Regions from separate parts of the Salmonella sp. FC25216 genome, predicted to be linked through region 1. Evidence: predicted binding sites of a transcription regulator. Region 1 holds the regulator's gene; each other region holds the start of a gene.
The links. The regulator CRP, encoded in region 1, controls carbon source genes, mostly activating them, when cyclic AMP is high. The targets are predictions, from matches to a motif close to ATGTGANNNNNNTCACAT.
Positions count from the first base shown of each region.

Region 2: psiE (phosphate-starvation-inducible protein PsiE) is a predicted target of CRP. The motif match lies at 2,067-2,084, and genes of this name have one in related genera.
Region 3: udp (uridine phosphorylase) is a predicted target of CRP. The motif match lies at 1,830-1,847, and genes of this name have one in related genera.
Region 4: AC3G3F_RS03065 (YjcB family protein) is a predicted target of CRP. The motif match lies at 1,585-1,602, and genes of this name have one in related genera.

Region 1 covers NZ_JBDGON010000004.1:379,028-382,233, forward strand. The annotation lists gene AC3G3F_RS10930 (YccS/YhfK family putative transporter) at 1-891, opposite strand, end outside; gene crp (cAMP-activated global transcriptional regulator CRP) at 940-1,572, opposite strand; gene AC3G3F_RS10940 (OsmC family protein) at 1,880-2,284, shown strand; gene AC3G3F_RS10945 (phosphoribulokinase) at 2,380-3,206, opposite strand, start outside.
Region 2 covers NZ_JBDGON010000001.1:712,918-716,123, forward strand. The annotation lists gene xylE (D-xylose transporter XylE) at 90-1,565, shown strand; gene psiE (phosphate-starvation-inducible protein PsiE) at 1,611-2,021, opposite strand; gene AC3G3F_RS03275 (YjbH domain-containing protein) at 2,163-3,206, opposite strand, start outside.
Region 3 covers NZ_JBDGON010000016.1:66,697-69,902, reverse strand. The annotation lists gene rmuC (DNA recombination protein RmuC) at 1-803, opposite strand, end outside; gene udp (uridine phosphorylase) at 944-1,705, opposite strand; gene AC3G3F_RS22425 (dienelactone hydrolase family protein) at 1,964-2,776, shown strand; partial or broken gene AC3G3F_RS22420 (SEC-C metal-binding domain-containing protein) at 2,856-2,987, opposite strand; gene metE (5-methyltetrahydropteroyltriglutamate--homocysteine S-methyltransferase) at 3,203-3,206, opposite strand, start outside.
Region 4 covers NZ_JBDGON010000001.1:649,738-652,943, reverse strand. The annotation lists gene AC3G3F_RS03070 (hypothetical protein) at 1-558, opposite strand, end outside; gene AC3G3F_RS03065 (YjcB family protein) at 1,174-1,455, opposite strand; gene AC3G3F_RS03060 (EAL domain-containing protein) at 2,018-3,206, shown strand, end outside.

The sequences.
Region 1 (3,206 bases):
CTGTTTTTCCATAGAGAAGCGCGTCGGCAGACGATGATAAAGGATGTCATCCGCCAGCACGCGCAGGCGAGCGGCGACCGTTTGCGCATTCCAGCGAATTACCTCTTCCGCATGGCTGCGTTCTACCAGTTTCTGTACCTCTTCCGGCTGATGCAGGCTGACGGAGATGTGTTCCTGCAAATCCATCGCTTCCTGAAAAGCCCGCAACAGGCGCTTGTAATCATTATTGTTGTGCGCCGAAAGCATATGCATCTGTTGGTAACACTGGGTAATGAGATCGACCGCTTTTTGCTGGCGTATCAGCAGGGGAGGCAGCGCTTTTTCCGGATCGATATGTTGGGTGAGCAGGCTGTATTTCGCTTCGCAGTAATCGGCCAGTTCACGATATAACAAACTCAATGACTCGCGCAGCGGCTGTTCGCGCCATAGCCAGAACCAAAACCAGTTAAACACGCCGTACCATAGGGTGCCCAGCGCATAAATAAGCAGCGGCTCCCAGACGGGCATGTATCCCGCAAGGCTCAGGGTAAATATGGCGGCAATCAGCGACGCTGGCAGTAGCCGCGCATGAAGTGGGCTAATTTCCGCCGTCACGCCAAGCACCAGCGTGAGCCCGGTCAGGATCAACGGCAGGGGGACGGATTCTGCCAGCAGGAGTTGCGTTGTCAGACTGCATCCGGCGAACAGCGACGCGCCGATGATCAGGCGTTTAAAAAAGCGTTTGTGCGGTGTATCCAGACCTGCAATGTTGCAGCAGGCGGGAACGAGAGAGAAAAGTAATCCCAGGTGTAGCTGGCCTATCAATAAACCGACAGCCACAGGCAGGCACAGCACCAGCGTTTGCCGTAGTGCGTAATTAATCTCTGGGTGATAAATCAGTCTTCGCCACATCGATGCAAACAAAAATGGCGCATGATAAAACGCGCCATTCTGACGGGATTAACGGGTGCCGTAGACGACGATGGTCTTGCCATGCGCGGAGATCAGGTTTTGATCTTCCAGCATCTTCAAAATACGACCAACGGTTTCGCGGGAGCAGCCGACGATCTGGCCAATTTCCTGACGGGTGATTTTGATCTGCATCCCATCCGGGTGCGTCATGGCATCGGGCTGTTTCGCCAGATTCAGCAGCGTCTGAGCGATACGCCCGGTGACGTCGAGGAAGGCGAGGTTACCTACTTTTTCAGACGTGACTTGTAAGCGACGAGCCATCTGGGAAGAGAGGCGCATCAGAATATCCGGGTTTACCTGGATTAATTGGCGAAATTTTTTGTAGGAAATTTCAGCGACCTCACATGCGGTTTTCGCACGTACCCAGGCGCTGCGTTCCTGGCCTTCTTCAAACAGGCCCAATTCACCAATAAAATCACCCTGATTCAGATAAGAAAGAATCATTTCTTTCCCTTCCTCATCTTTGATCAGCACTGCCACGGAGCCTTTAACGATGTAGTACAGCGTTTCTGCTTTTTCACCCTGGTGAATCAGCGTGCTCTTTGACGGGTACTTATGAATGTGGCAATGAGACAAGAACCATTCAAGAGTCGGGTCTGTTTGCGGTTTGCCAAGCACCATGCGCGGTTATCCTCTGTTATAAGCTGTCTCCAGAGCCAGAAAACGGCACTGTCTCTGGGGTTGCAAAAATATGCTTCCCGCTACCTGGGAAGAGGGCTACGAAAATAGACTGTAGCCTGTAATGTGATGTCCTCTGCATACATGCAGTACGTCAATGTATTACTGTAGCATCTTGTCTGTTTTAGCATAGCTTTCGCCGTGTGTCTCCTGGTGTCTCGCTTCAGCATGACCCAAGTCGCCTTCCATTGCGAGTTTTGTTGTATGCGCGTAATCTTTCAGGAAAATTGAAACATTGGAGTTACGAAATATGCAAGCGCGTGTAAAGTGGGTTGAAGGACTCACGTTCCTCGGAGAGTCTTCCTCCGGCCACCAGATTTTAATGGATGGCAACTCCGGTGACAAAGCGCCGAGTCCGATGGAGATGGTATTAATGGCGGCTGGCGGATGTAGCGCTATTGATGTGGTATCGATCCTACAAAAGGGGCGTCAGAATGTCACCAACTGCGAAGTGAAGCTGACATCCGAGCGCCGGGAAGACGCGCCGCGCCTGTTTACGCACATTAATTTGCATTTTATGGTTACCGGCAGCGATCTGAAAGAGGCTGCCGTCGCGCGCGCTGTTGATCTCTCTGCGGAAAAATATTGCTCGGTGGCGCTAATGCTGGAAAAAGCGGTCCATATTACCCATTCGTATGAAGTGATTGCGGCGTGATTATCATTATCTGATGGCGGCTTCGCCTTATCGGACCTACCAGTTTTTATCCCGTAGGCCCGATAAGCGTAGCGCCATCGGGCGTTTCAACGCGGTTATTCGATTTTTTTGCCTTCCATTAATCGCTGTACCAACGGCAACATAATCAGCTCCATCGCCAGTCCCATTTTGCCGCCCGGCACCACTAATGTATTAATGTGAGAAATGAACGAGCCCTGGAGCATCGCCAGTAGCCAGGGAAAATCGATCCCTTCCAGGTTGCGGAAATGGATCACCACAAAACTCTCATCCAGCGACGGAATGCCCTTTGCGGCGAACGGATTGGAGGTGTCGACGGTCGGCACGCGCTGGAAGTTAATATGGGTACGGGAGAACTGCGGCGTAATGTAATTGATGTAGTCGTCCATGGAGCGCACCACGGAATCCATCACTGCTTCACGGGAGTGTCCACGTTCGCCGGTGTCACGAATCAGTTTCTGAATCCATTCGAGGTTGACGATAGGCACCACGCCAACCAACAGATCAACATGACGCGCGACATCATGTTGCGGCGTGACGACGCCGCCGTGCAGTCCTTCATAAAACAGCACATCGGTCGGCTCGGGAAGCGGCTGCCAGGGTGTAAACGTGCCGGGAACCTGATTCCACGGTACGGCTTCATCATAGGTATGCAGATATTTACGTGACTGGCCTTTACCCGTCTGCCCGTACTCAATGAAAGTGTGTTCCAGCAGGCTGAAGTCATTGGCTTCAGGCCCGAAATAGCTGATATGCCGCCCGGCGTCGCGCGCTTTGCGGATCGCCATGTCCATTTCCGGGCGGGTATAACGATGAAAACTGTCGCCTTCCACCTCGGCGGCGTGCAGATTTAACTGCGCGAAAATTTTACGAAACGCGAGGCTGGTGGTGGTGGTCCCCGCGC
Region 2 (3,206 bases), on a different contig from region 1:
ATGTAAAAAATGATAATTGTCTTCCCTGCCCGTTAAAACCACCATCATCCACACTGACAAAATGGCTGCATCATCTAAGGCAGGTCTGGATGAATACCCAATATAATTCCCGCTATATTTTTTCGATTACCTTAGTCGCAACATTAGGAGGGTTATTATTCGGCGATGATACCGCTGTTATTTCCGGTACCGTCGAGTCATTAAACACTGTTTTTGTCGCGCCGCAGCAGTTAAGCGAATCCGCCGCCAACTCACTGCTAGGCTTTTGCGTTGCCAGCGCGCTGATTGGCTGTATCATCGGCGGCGCGATTGGCGGCTACTGTAGTAACCGTTTTGGTCGTCGAGATTCTTTAAAAATCGCCGCCCTGTTATTTTTTATTTCCGGCGTAGGTTCCGCCTGGCCGGAGTTAGGATTTACCACCATTAACCCTGATAACGCCGTACCAGTTTATTTGGCTGGATACGTCCCCGAATTTGTCATTTATCGCATTATAGGCGGGATTGGCGTCGGCTTAGCTTCAATGCTATCACCCATGTATATTGCCGAACTGGCCCCTGCCCATATTCGTGGAAAACTGGTCTCATTTAACCAGTTCGCCATTATTTTTGGACAACTGCTGGTTTACTGTGTGAACTATTTTATTGCCAAATCCGGCGACGCCATCTGGCTGAATTCGAACGGCTGGCGATATATGTTTGCCTCAGAATGTATTCCGGCGCTGCTCTTTTTACTGTTGCTGTATACCGTACCGGAAAGCCCGCGTTGGTTGATGGCGCGCGGCAGAAATGAACAAGCAGAAGGCATTTTGCGCAAAATTATGGGGGCTTCACTGGCAAGCCAGGCGATGCAGGAAATCACTCATTCGCTGGAGAATGGTCGCAAAACAGGCGGACGCCTGCTGATGTTTGGCGCAGGCGTGATTGCGATTGGCGTCATGCTGTCCGTCTTCCAGCAATTTGTTGGCATCAACGTGGTGCTGTATTACGCACCGGAGGTCTTTAAAACTCTGGGCGCCAGTACCGATGTCGCGCTGTTACAGACGATTATTGTCGGCGTCATTAACCTGAGCTTTACCGTTCTGGCCATCATGACGGTAGATAAATTTGGCCGCAAGCCGCTGCAAATTATCGGCGCGTTGGGTATGGCTTTAGGGATGTTTAGTCTCGGCACCGCCTTTTACACTCAGGCACCGGGCATCGTGGCGCTATTATCAATGCTGTTCTACGTCGCCGCATTCGCGATGTCCTGGGGACCGGTCTGCTGGGTATTGCTGGCGGAAATCTTCCCCAACGCCATTCGCGGCAAAGCGCTCGCCATTGCTGTCGCCGCGCAGTGGTTGGCGAACTACTTTGTCTCCTGGACCTTCCCAATGATGGATAAAAACTCATGGCTGGTCGCCCATTTCCACAACGGTTTCTCCTACTGGATCTACGGTGTGATGGGCGTTCTGGCGGCGCTATTCATGTGGAAGTTTGTACCGGAAACCAAAGGCAAAACGCTGGAAGAACTTGAGGAGTTATGGACGCCAGCAGAAGAGAAAACGCCGAAAACCGCCATACAATAAGCTGATTTATCGCCATGCCGTACGTCCGTTACGGTGTGGCGACGCCTATTCTCGCCGTAGTCGGTTCGAATTACATAACCACAACGTGATAACCAACAGTAGGATCGCCGCCGAATAGAGTAATACATCCATCGGCGTTTTATGATCGACAATGATCAGGCGCACAATTGCCGTGATCCCAATATACACGAAATAGCGCAAAGGAAAGTGAAAGCCAGACTTAAAGTACTTCACAATCAGCGCAATAAATTCGAAATAAAGAAAGTAGATCACCAGTCCTTCCACCAGTTCATATTTACTGGCTTGCTCAGGCACGAATAATGCGTCCGCCAGATGCACCGTCTCTTTACCGAGAAAAACGACCAGGATCAGGCCAAGGGTAAGCAGCCCCAAATTTAGTACGTTTTGTAAAATCGTGGCGATGAGCTCAAGATGTGAGCGAGATAATGACATCATAACAGCCCCTCTTTCTCTGTGGCGAGGTTTCTGTATAACGCACAAATGTGACGAACATCTATATTTTTTATTTATGTTTATATTTTGTTCAATAAGATGATTTGCCGGATAGCGCCGTGAACGCCTTATCCGGCTTGAGTATTAACGGAAATTTACGCTCCTGTCGCTGGTCATATCATACAGGCCAAACTTACGGCCAAGCTGTTGACCACCATCACGCGTCAGCGGTGTCCAGCCAATTGCCGCACGACTTCGGGTTGGGCCGGACGAGAAGAGATCCAGCGGCACGGAAACATATACGCCTTTGGTAAAATCCCCTTCCCCATATTCATCCGGCGACGCGTCGGTAATCGTCGCGTAACCGCCGACAACGACGCCGCTACCGAAGCGTTTGGCGATTTCCAGCGTACCGCCTTTATCGCCCGCCAGATACTGACCAACGCTGGCTTTCACCAGCACATCCTGGGCGAACGACGGCGTCCAGTATGCGGTCAAATGTCCGGTCTTCACGCTGTAATCGGTAAACTTCATCATATCCTGCGCGCTACGCCAGTCACGCTGTTTCACATAGTTGGCATCCAGACCAAACGCCCAATTGCTGTCCACCGGGCGATACAGTACTTCCGCCCCGGCACCGCCAAACATAGTCTCCAGATAACCGCCGTAGACCTGCCCATAGAAACCATTGCCAAAATACTGGAAGTAGTTGGCCTGTAGGTTATTCACATAGACATCATTCTGCACATACTCACGGACATGCGTACGCACCCGCGGCAGATGCGAATCCTTCGGCGGATTGGTGTAGTTAAATTTGTCGTAGTTGTTGGCGATATTGGCAAACACGCTGCCCGTGGTGAGCAGATGATCCGTGACCCACAGATCCGCAGTTCCCATTACGCCCAACTGATACATATAGAAGTTTTCCGGGCCGCCTACCGACTGGTTCAGCACGGGATCGAGATGAAAATCAACGCGCGACTTGTCGATATACCAACCCTGTTCAGTACTCTCTGGCACGATCGGCTCCACGCGTTTTTGCGCCAGCGAGGTTTCATGTCCCAGCGGTTCACCTTCCAGATGGCGTTTCAGGCTGGAGACATCGGTTTCAGTGGTGACCTGCGGCAGATTAAGGCGGTTTTCCGTCACGCGGATCGTGCGAATCCCCTCCGGCAGATCGTTCATGAC
Region 3 (3,206 bases), on a different contig from region 1:
TAACGCTCATAGGCGACTAACGTCATTTTAGCGTCGATGACGACATCTTTGCCCTGCGGCAAGCGGACGATGACATCCGGCTGCATCCGCGAGCGCGCATCGTTCTCAATACTGACCTGTGTTTCGTATTCGTAGCCTTCACGCAGTCCGGATGCCTCCAGTACCCGCGCCAGCACAACTTCGCCCCAGTTTCCCTGCGCCTTATTGTCCCCTTTCAGGGCGCGCGTCAGGTTGATTGCTTCCTGCGCCATCTGCGCATTAAGCTGCTGCAAGTTACGAATTTCGTGCGCCAGCGTATGCCGCTCCTGCGCTTCTTTGCCAAAACTCTCCTGAACCTGACGGCGAAAACCGTCCAGTTGCTCACGCAGCGGCGTCAGCAGGCTATTCAGGCTTTGTCGGTTTTGTTCGTCTACACGACGATTACTGTGTTCAAAGATACGGTTCGCCAGATTTTCAAACTGTTCGCTTAAACGCTGTTCGCTGTTGATCATCTGACGGATTTTGTCTTCCGCGTGTTGCTGAGTCGCTTCCAGACGGGTCGTGACTTCACGTAGATCGGCTTCCAGAGAGGTATTAATACTGTGCAGGCTACGCAGTTCGTTATTAAGTAACTCGCATTCGCTACGCCAGTGCGCTTCTTGCGCTAATTGCTGCCGGGCTGCGCTCAGTTCGATATCCAGCTCCCGCCGTTCTTCGATAAGCTCGGCGCGGATTTGATCGGCGTGCGCTTTCGTCGCCAGCCAGCCAATAACCGCCCCAGCCGCCAGCGCCACGACGGCACTTATCATAAGAGTAATATCCACAACGCCTCCCCCTGGAACCACACAGTCCTGCACAAAATAGAATTGTGCTGTATAAACGTCCAGTTTAAAAGGAATTTCCTGCGAGGCGCCACGCAAAAAGAAAAGGCCGAACACGTCGGCCTTTGCAAAAGAGAGGGGAATTACAGCAGACGACGGGCCGCTTCCACGACGATTTTCACCGCGTGGCTTTCAGTTTGTTTCATCGTTTCCGCATTCGGAATCTCTTGTTGGGTACGGTTGACGATAACCCCCGCCACCATACCTGCGCGTAAACCCTGGCTTGCACACATGGTTAACAGCGTAGCGGATTCCATTTCGTAGTTCATCACGCCCATCGCCTGCCACTCTTCCATAGAACCTTTGAAGCGACGAACAACGCGACCAGAATAGGTGTCGTAACGTTCCTGACCCGGATAGAAAGTGTCGGAAGAGGCGGTTACGCCAACGTGAGTCGTGGCACCAATCGATTTCGCAGCTTCAACCAGCGCAGTGGTGCAGGAAAAGTCGGCAACGGCCGGGAATTCCATCGGCGCAAAATGCAGGCTCGCCCCATCCAGACGAACGGATGCGGTCGTTACCAAAACGTCGCCGACATTGATGTGCGGCTGAATCGCCCCCGTGGTGCCGATACGCAAGAAAGTACGAATACCCAGTTGCGCCAGTTCTTCCACGGCAATAGAGGTAGACGGACCGCCGATACCAGTAGAGCAAACGATAACTGCCTTGCCATCCAGCTCAGCGCGCCAGGAGGTGAACTCGCGGTGTGATGCCAGCTTAACCGGCTTATCCATCAGCGCGGCGATCTTTTCCACACGCTCAGGATCGCCAGGGACGATGGCGAGCTGGGCCCCTTGTAAATCGTTTTTGGTGAGGCCGAGATGAAAAACATCAGACTTGGACATATAAAACTCCTCTGTGAATCGGGTTTGTCAGAAGAAGCAAAGAGACACTTTACCTAAGACATAAAGATATTTTCGTGACAGCAATCACTATGGCGTAAAACAATTGCATTCAATTACCATTAAAAAGTGATGTGCATCACAATAAATAATCAATATCGCCAGGCATTGCACAAAAGATAGCCGCTTTAAGGCAATGTGGTTTGTTACACACTGTCTATAGTTAAGATTGCGCTATTTTTTAAGGGTACGGAGAATACCATGACAACGACACATCCATCCGGCTTTGCACCTGCAGCCTCCCCGCTTGCCCCTACGATGATTCATACCCCTGATGAGGCCATTAGCGCGGGGGTAACGTCAATTCCCTCTCAGGGCGACGACATGCCAGCCTATTACGCCAAACCAAAAGCGAACAACAGTGCGCTGCCTGTGGTCATTGTGGTGCAGGAAATTTTTGGCGTACACGAACACATTCGCGATATTTGCCGACGGCTGGCGCTGGAAGGCTATCTCGCCATCGCGCCAGAACTCTATTTCCGCGAAGGCGACCCCAATGATTTCGCCGATATACCCACATTATTGAGCGGGCTGGTGGCTAAGGTACCGGATTCGCAAGTCCTTGCTGACCTGGATCACGTCGCCAGTTGGGCCTCGCGCAACGGCGGGGATGCGCACCGGCTGATGATCACCGGTTTTTGTTGGGGAGGCCGGATAACCTGGCTGTACGCCGCGCACAATCCACAGTTAAAAGCGGCGGTAGCGTGGTACGGCAAGCTAGTGGGCGACACGTCGCTCAACTCGCCGAAGCATCCCGTTGACATTGCCACCGATCTTAACGCGCCGGTACTGGGTTTATACGGCGGGCAGGATACCAGTATTCCACAGGAGAGCGTGGAAACCATGCGTCAGGCGCTACGCGCCGCTAACGCGAAGGCGGAAATCGTGGTCTATCCCGATGCAGGGCACGCATTTAATGCCGACTATCGTCCGGGCTACCACGAAGCCTCAGCAAAAGACGGCTGGCAAAGAATGCTGGAATGGTTCGCGCAGTACGGTGGGAAAAAAGGCTAACAACAGCGCATTACGATGTTTGTTGGGTCTACGATGCCGGAGTCGGTGTAGGCTCAACAACGCGTCATAACCACGTTAGCTATGCTTTACCGCAGCATTTTTTATATTTTTTGCCGCTGCCGCAGGGACAGGGGTCGTTGCGGCTGACGACGCTCCCATTTTTACGCGCGTCCTGCGCCAGCCAGCGCATGAGCGACGCCATCGGATAGACCGCCACAATACTTTCCAATGACGCTATCCACCTGGTGATCATTCATACGTCGGATCTTTTTATTATCATGATCGCCAAGTAGCCAGATCAGAAAATAAAAAAAGAAATGAGAAGAACGGTAAACAGTGACAACAGTTGGTCAGGTAAAGCGCAGGCGCTACCCGTCAAAGGGTAGCGCCGCCTTGATGCCGGATAAACGCAGCGGCCAGGCTGGATTAT
Region 4 (3,206 bases), on a different contig from region 1:
ATATTGAGTTTTACTATCAATATATTTTCCTTCAAGAAGTTTATATATTGCACGGGCTTGCCCTGCCGTTAACTTGCGGTCTGGAGTGCTTTTGCCTCGGTTTATTCTTGGGAGGATTCCTTTTTTCCATGTTTCTGCTGCTGCGAGTAAAGCATTATGTAGTTGGGCCAGCGTTCCTCCTCCCTCAATTATTGGGCAGATACTCTGACGTAACATGATTTCTTTCAAAGCAGTTGGAATAATAGCCAGCATCTGATATTTCCCTTTACGTTTTAACATATGAAGGTATTCCAGATATCTCCACCAACCTAGTAGCGGAACGGTGCTCAAAGTGACGATAAGTAAATCGTCAGCATCCAACTTAACCCCTTTTCCCTGACATACCTGAAAGCCATCGTGTTGTAATAATGCTATTATACCGGTTACTTCCGCTTCACTGGGGCCAACAACAACTATTTTATTGGATCTTGTGTATCCAGTAGAATTCGCGGTCAGACCCACCTTGAGAGTATGACTGCTGGTAGCAGAATGGATATTTTTATTCGCTTTGACTTTCATTTTAAGTTTTTTGCCTCTATTTCGCCAACACTATTAGCCCAGCGCCATCTTTAATTGAGTTAATATTAGGTACTTACTATTTTTTATCCTCTTTAATATTGCAGTACGCCCTGTCAATTAAAAAACAATAGTCAATTGATTTTTAAAATATGTACGTGTACGGCACAACGAGTAGTTTTCGATTCTATAATTATTATCCGGGATCTTCTCTGGATTCGTTAGGGAAAATATTTGGAGTCTCAAAACCGGGATGGTAAAAATAACGGTTTAGATCACTCCTGTAATATTGTCAAAAATGCCGAATGAACAGACTGTTTGAGGCTCACCATAAAAATACATGGTGTTATAATATAGGACAACTGCTGTGAACTAAAAGTAAAAAAAAGGGGGTTGGCACAATAACATATAATATAGGGCTATTATTGATATTTTATAGTGTTCCTTATCATTATTATTACGTTACAGTCAAAGCGAAACATAAGATTTTGATATAAATAAAGCGTGGGGATTTAGGATAGATCGCTTTCGATGATGCCTCCAGGGAGCGCATCATCGAAAGCAAAGGGAGGCGTTGAAAACCCTCCCGGGCCGACTTCACCGGGAAGCGATAGCACCTCAGGTCAGCACCATTGGCCATTCTGGTGGGGTATGGCTCATCGTTTCGAGCATAACGGCTTCAATGTTATGCCAAATTGCGGCGAGATCCATCATGGTGATACCGAGTAAACCTGTGGCAAACCAGCAGGCGGATACTACGCCCAGACCGCTACTGATCACCGCCAGACCAATATAATCTGATCTACGGAAACGAATATTGAGCGTGCTGGCTAAAAACATGAGCACTGCGCTCAACAGTTGCCAACGGAGAAGAACGACACCAGTGGTTATGGCAGTCATGAAACATTTCCTCTGAATAGACCTTTGTCCAGGACAGCGCGGCGTTGCTCCCGGGAAGCGTGGGACATTCTGGCTATCAACGGACGTCACATCAACATCGAATGAAACATTATTTCTGTTTCATTATTTTTGTGAACTGTATCACATAATGTTGATTGTCCACCAGATCGACAATGTATTTTTTGTGCGTTTTATAACCATCTTTTTTGTGTGGTTTCTGAACGTCCATAGAGAAACCGTCCGAAAGTAAAAGATGTATTATTACTACTCTTTTATTTTTTCCGTGAAATGTAGACCTGATAAAAATATCAAGTTATTTATCAAAAGAAATGGATAAAAATTTATAGCCGGCCGTTTACCTGAGCATCATTCTGATATTATCAAAAATATTGGGCTTCCTGCCTGTTATGCGATAAAGATTGCGCATATCCATTAATAGTAAATGTTGACCGGCAAAAGTCTGTTGCTAATATTGATAGATTCATGCACCGTAAACCTCCGTTTGGATCACATCTTGTTTTGCCAATAATAGTCATAAATAATGCAGGGAAATAGGCTGAAAATGAGTCAAAGCACGCGACGCAAGGTGTTGAAATTTCTCGAAACGATCATTGTGGTGTTACTTCCTGTATTGCTGGCGTTATGGTTTGCTCATAGCCGGGCAGTCTCTGAAACCAGAAATCAATTACATTCATTTGCACAGTGGGTATTAGATAAAACGGAGCTGGTTATCCTGCAAGCGGATTTAGCCCGCGATGCTGCTGAACAATATCAGGGACAAGCCTGTACACCAGCCCATCAACAGCGAATGCTGAATATTATCCGCGGTCGTTTGTACATTAATGAGTTGATTTATGCTGAAGGCCAGCGTTTTCTATGCTCTACGGTTATGACGCCAACAAACCCTTATTTTATTCCCCGCGCTGACTATGAGCGAAAGCCTGACATCGCTATTTATTACTATCGTGATACGCCTTTTTTTAACGGTTATAAAATGACGTATATGCAGCGGGGAAACTATGTTGTGGTTATCAATCCATTATCTTATAGCGAGGTGATGTCAGACGATCCGGCGTTGGCCTGGGGAATGTATGATACGGTGACCAATACCTTTTTCTCCCTGAGTGAACTGGCGCAGGCCGCTCAGCTATTACCTTTGGTGCGACGAAGTGAACCTGTGTTCCAACAGGGTGAACGTTTTTATACTCTGGTTAAATCAGCAAAACGACCGGTTGCCGCAATTGTTTCAACCTCAAAGGAGCGTTTTTACCAGAACCTCTTTCATCAGCTTACATTAACGCTACCGTTAGGGATCATCTGTAGCATTATTATCTTATTCATGTGGTCACGATCCCGACAGGCATATCACTCACCGCGCCGATTGCTGCAACGGGCCATGACCAGGCATCAGCTTTGCCTTCATTATCAGCCGATCATTGATATCCGAAACGGGTTGTGTGTAGGCGCCGAAGCGCTATTGCGTTGGCCGGGATATAACGGTCCGGTGATGAGCCCTGGCGAATTTATTCCACTGGCGGAAAAAGAGGGAATGATTGAGCAGATCACCGATTATGTCGTCGAAGAGGTATTTAATGATTTAGGTTGTTTTCTGGCTGCGCACCCGCATCTTTATGTCTCTATCAATCTCTCTGCCGCCGATTTTCTCTCTTCCCGGTTAATTGTGATGATTCATGAAAAAACGCGTCAGCATTCAGTGCTTGCGCAACAGATAAAGGTTGAAGTGACCGAGC